2 regions of the Sporosarcina sp. P37 genome follow, and region 1 is predicted to be linked to the other one. Evidence: predicted binding sites of a transcription regulator. Region 1 holds the regulator's gene; the other holds the start of a gene.
The links. Region 1 encodes NrdR, which represses ribonucleotide reductase genes. Its sites were predicted from a motif close to AACACNATATATNGTGTT; they were not measured.

Region 1 (2,209 bases):
CGCAACGAAGCTTTCGGAATCATTTGATCTGAAAGACCGCTGTAAAATAACTCAAAGTTAAATTCCGATTGATAAAATGGAATGCCGGGCGGCTCTGTTTTCCCTTGAAACTGCATTCCGGCGGTCATTTCCATCGCCTGATCCCCTCTTGCCGGCTGAAATACATCCAAAAATGTACGTGAAATATCCTGATATTCTTCCATTGGCATTGGTTCCTCGAGAAAACGGTTCCGCAACTGGCGGTATGGATGCTCGCCTATTTTACTGAATAAAAATGTAGACAGGAGCGGATCATTGAAAAATGAATGCGCGTCAAGCGGCGGCAGTAATTCATAGACAAACGAGCGCTTTTCCAGCTCTATTTTTTTCTTATAGGTGCGCAATAATCCGATCGCTTCCAATGAAATCCGTGCTTCAAAAATCGCTTGAAGCGGAAAAGAAGACATATTCATTAGATAATAATGGTTGTGCTCTTGCGGTTCTCTGCTTTCCGCATCTGACCAGAGCGTCATGAATAAACTGACCGCCTCAGGTCCGATGAGCGGCTGATAAAATAATGTGAGCATCTGCCGGTCATATGTGGAAAAAGGGTGCGCTAATCTTACTTCGAAGGAATCGACAGGCTGCAACTCTGTATAAAGCATTTGAACAATCGCCTCCCCTTCTGGTCAAACATTTACTCTTCATGATTTTTTCTGTTCTGCAGCTGCTGCAGTTCATCTATAAAGACGGTGATGTCTTTGTAATGCCGATAGACGGAAGCAAAGCGCACATAAGCAACTTCATCGACATCCACTAAACGTTCCATTACCATCTCTCCGACTTGTTCGGAGTCTATTTCAACATTTCCCGAGCTTCTCAGTTCTTTTTCAATAGAAGTGACAATATCTTTTAGTTCTTCAATCGGAACTGCACGTTTTTCACAGGCCCGGATCAAGCCCCGCAATAATTTTTCGCCGCTGAATTCTTCCCGTGTCTTATCCTTCTTCACGACTACTAATGGAGAATGTTCTACTTTTTCAAATGTCGTGAAACGAAAAGTACATTTCTCACATTCACGTCTTCTTCGAATGGAACGGTTTTCTTCGGCCGGCCGTGAATCGATTACACGTGTTCCGTTGTAGTGACAAGCTGGACATAACATAGTTAGTTCCTCCGCATATTCATTAGTACTTTTCATTATAACAGAAACTGTCCATACAACAACAAGCGGACATAGAAAAGCACTCCACCCTGTAGGATGAAGTGCCGGAATCACTCATTAAGAAGTTACTTTGTCTGCTAAAGCAGCAGCCACTTTTTTTGCTAATTCCACTACGCGTGCGGAATAGCCCCATTCGTTGTCGTACCAAGCAAGTACTTTGATTTTACGGTCGCCCATGACGATTGTTGAAAGTCCGTCAAGTGTGGCAGATTCTGTTGTCGTGTTGAAGTCGATCGATACAAGCGGTTCTGTAGTGAAACGAAGGATGCCGTTCATTGATCCTTCAGCTGCTTTACGGAAAGCGTTGTTTACTTCTTCAACCGTTACATCTTTTTCCACGTCCACTACCAGGTCAACAAGAGAAACGTTCGGTGTCGGGATACGCAATGCCAGACCATGAATCTTTCCTTCTAATTCAGGCAATACAAGAGACAAAGCTTTTGCTGCTCCTGTAGAAGTAGGAATGATGGATTCTCCGCAAGAACGCGCGCGGCGTAAATCTTTATGCGGATTATCAAGGTTTTTCTGGTCATTTGTATAAGCATGGACAGTCGTCATCAGGCCGTTCACAATACCGAATTCATCATTCAATACTTTTGCGACCGGTGCCAGACAGTTTGTCGTACAGCTTGCATTAGAAATAACGCTGTGTTTTTCAATGTCCAGTTTATCATCGTTAACGCCGATCACTACTGTCACATCTTCATCTTTGCCCGGTGCAGTCAAGATGACTTTCTTCGCACCCGAATCTAAATGAAGCGCCGCTTTATCACGTGAATTGAATACGCCTGTTGATTCGATGACAATATCTACACCAAGTTCTTTCCAAGGCAGTTTTGAAGGGTCGCGCTCTGTAACGAGTTGTACACGTTTACCGTCTACAATAATTGCGTTTTCTTCTGCCTGAATGTCACCATCGAAAATACCGTGTGTTGAATCATATTTTAAGAGATGTGCTATTGTTTCTGCGGGATATGTCGCATTTACAGCAACTAAATTAACATC
Region 2 (2,209 bases), 430 kb from region 1:
GCAGTCCTTCCTTCAACATGGCGCTGGATGAAGCGCTTCTTGATTTACATAGCCGAGGAGAAATCGGTCCGGTACTGCGATTTTATGAATGGGAGCCCGCTACGCTATCGATCGGGTATTTTCAGCGTATTGAAAAAGATATCGATATGGAGAAAGTGAAAGAATTAGGACTTGGATTCGTCCGCAGACCGACAGGCGGCCGAGGTGTCCTTCATGAACATGAGCTTACATACAGTGTCATTGTCAGTGAGAAATATCCGAATATGCCTGAGACGGTGACCGAAGCGTACCGTGTAATTTCCGGGGGGCTGCTGCATGGGTTCCGCAACCTTGGACTGCAGGCAGAGTTTTCGATTCCTGACAAGGACGTAACCGAGCAGCTGCGAAGCCCGAAAAGCGGTGTCTGTTTTGATGCTCCGAGCTGGTATGAACTGGTCGTCGAAGGCAAAAAGGTCGCCGGCAGTGCACAAACACGTCAAAAAGGTGTAATTTTGCAGCATGGTGCGATTTTAATGAGTCTGGATGTCGATAAATTGACATCTATCTTCACGTATTCATCTCCTGCATTAAAAGAACGTGTCCGCAGAACCTTGCCGGACCGGGCGATTGCGATTGACCGGTTAACTGACCGCGATATTTCAATGGATGAATGCAAACAAGCCTTTTCAAAAGGGTTTGAAGAGTCGCTTGATATCATATTGGAACCGCTTGAACTGACTGATGAACAGCTCGCTCTGGTGCACCAGATTGAGAATGAAAAGTATGCGAATGATCACTGGAATTTCAAAAAATAAAATTGGTGCTTTGGTTTTATTTTTTTTGGTGAAATATTGTTGCATCAGTCTTTCAGGATTTTTGACGAAAACGGACGATTGATAAAACATTCAATATGTAGTAGATTATTCAGTAAGACAAACACTATATATTGTGTTTGATGTGGTAGAAGGAGGATGTTATATGGTTACGATGTCGAAACGAGGCGAGCCGCTGCTCGACAAGCAGCAGCTGAATGAGGACATTGCGAAGTTCCCTCAAGTGCACCCGATTACAGACGATATGAAACTGACACACAGCGGGGTTTCCCGTTTAGTCATGATTGACCGTTATTCATTTAAAGATATGGAAAAGAAGACGCTAAAAGAAGGGGACTTCGTTGTTCTGACGGTAAGAGAAGATCCGAAATTTCCGGCGCGCGGACTTGGTTATATTACGAAACTTGATGCAGAAAATGGAAAGGCGGATATCTGGATTGAAGAAGAGTACCGTTCTTCGATCGATGATATGGACGAGCAGCAAAAAGGAATCGTTACCCGTCCGCTCGATGTGCTTGAAAAGCCGCTAGAGGTGTTCTATGAGCAGATCGCAAAACGAAATGCGACTGGACTTGCTTCTGTCGAGAAGACGGACGACAGAAAAAAACAGTCGTATGAGATGTTTTACGATCAGCTGAAGGCATTGAACTTCATTCCGGCAGGACGCGTGCTGTACGGAGCGGGATCGGATACGGATGTTACATTCTTTAACTGTTACGTCATGCCGTTCGTACCGGATTCACGCGAAGGGATTTCCGATCACCGCAAGCAAGTGATGGAGATTATGAGCCGCGGCGGCGGAGTAGGAACGAATGGTTCTACATTACGTCCTCGCAACACACTGGCGCGCGGAGTCAACGGTAAATCATCAGGTTCGGTTTCATGGCTTGACGATATCGCGAAGCTGACCCATTTGGTTGAGCAGGGCGGTTCAAGACGCGGAGCGCAAATGATTATGCTGGCAGACTGGCATCCGGATATTTGTGAATTTATCATCTCCAAGATGCAAAATCCGCGAATTTTGCGTTATTTGATCGAAAACACGGAAGACGAAACGATCAAGAAGCTGGCATATGAGAAATTGAATTTCAAGCCATTGACAGCACAAGAAGAAGCGATGTATCAGGGGATTACGAATTATAAACATATCCCGGGCCAAGGCGGTTTTAATGCAGCGATTATTCGCGATGCGGAATTGAAACTGCAGGACGGCGGAACGTATACGGTTCATAATCCTGAATTCCTGACAGGTGCAAATATTTCCGTGACATTGACAGATGATTTCATGAAAGCAGTGGAAGAAAACGCGGATTATGATTTGCGATTCCCAGCTGTCGAAAATTATTCGCCTGAAGAAATGGCTTATTATAATGAACAGTGGCATGAAGTCGGCGATG

Region 2: a site for NrdR is predicted at 915-932, ahead of SporoP37_RS00690 (vitamin B12-dependent ribonucleotide reductase). Genes of this name have one in related genera too.

The regions. Positions count from the first base shown of each region.
Region 1 is NZ_CP015349.1:525,595-527,803, forward strand. Features, by position in the region: gene SporoP37_RS02855 (replication initiation and membrane attachment family protein) at 1-644, opposite strand, end outside; gene nrdR (transcriptional regulator NrdR) at 677-1,144, opposite strand; gene SporoP37_RS02865 (glyceraldehyde-3-phosphate dehydrogenase) at 1,262-2,209, opposite strand, start outside.
Region 2 is NZ_CP015349.1:99,564-101,772, forward strand. Features, by position in the region: gene SporoP37_RS00685 (lipoate--protein ligase family protein) at 1-794, shown strand, start outside; gene SporoP37_RS00690 (vitamin B12-dependent ribonucleotide reductase) at 958-2,209, shown strand, end outside.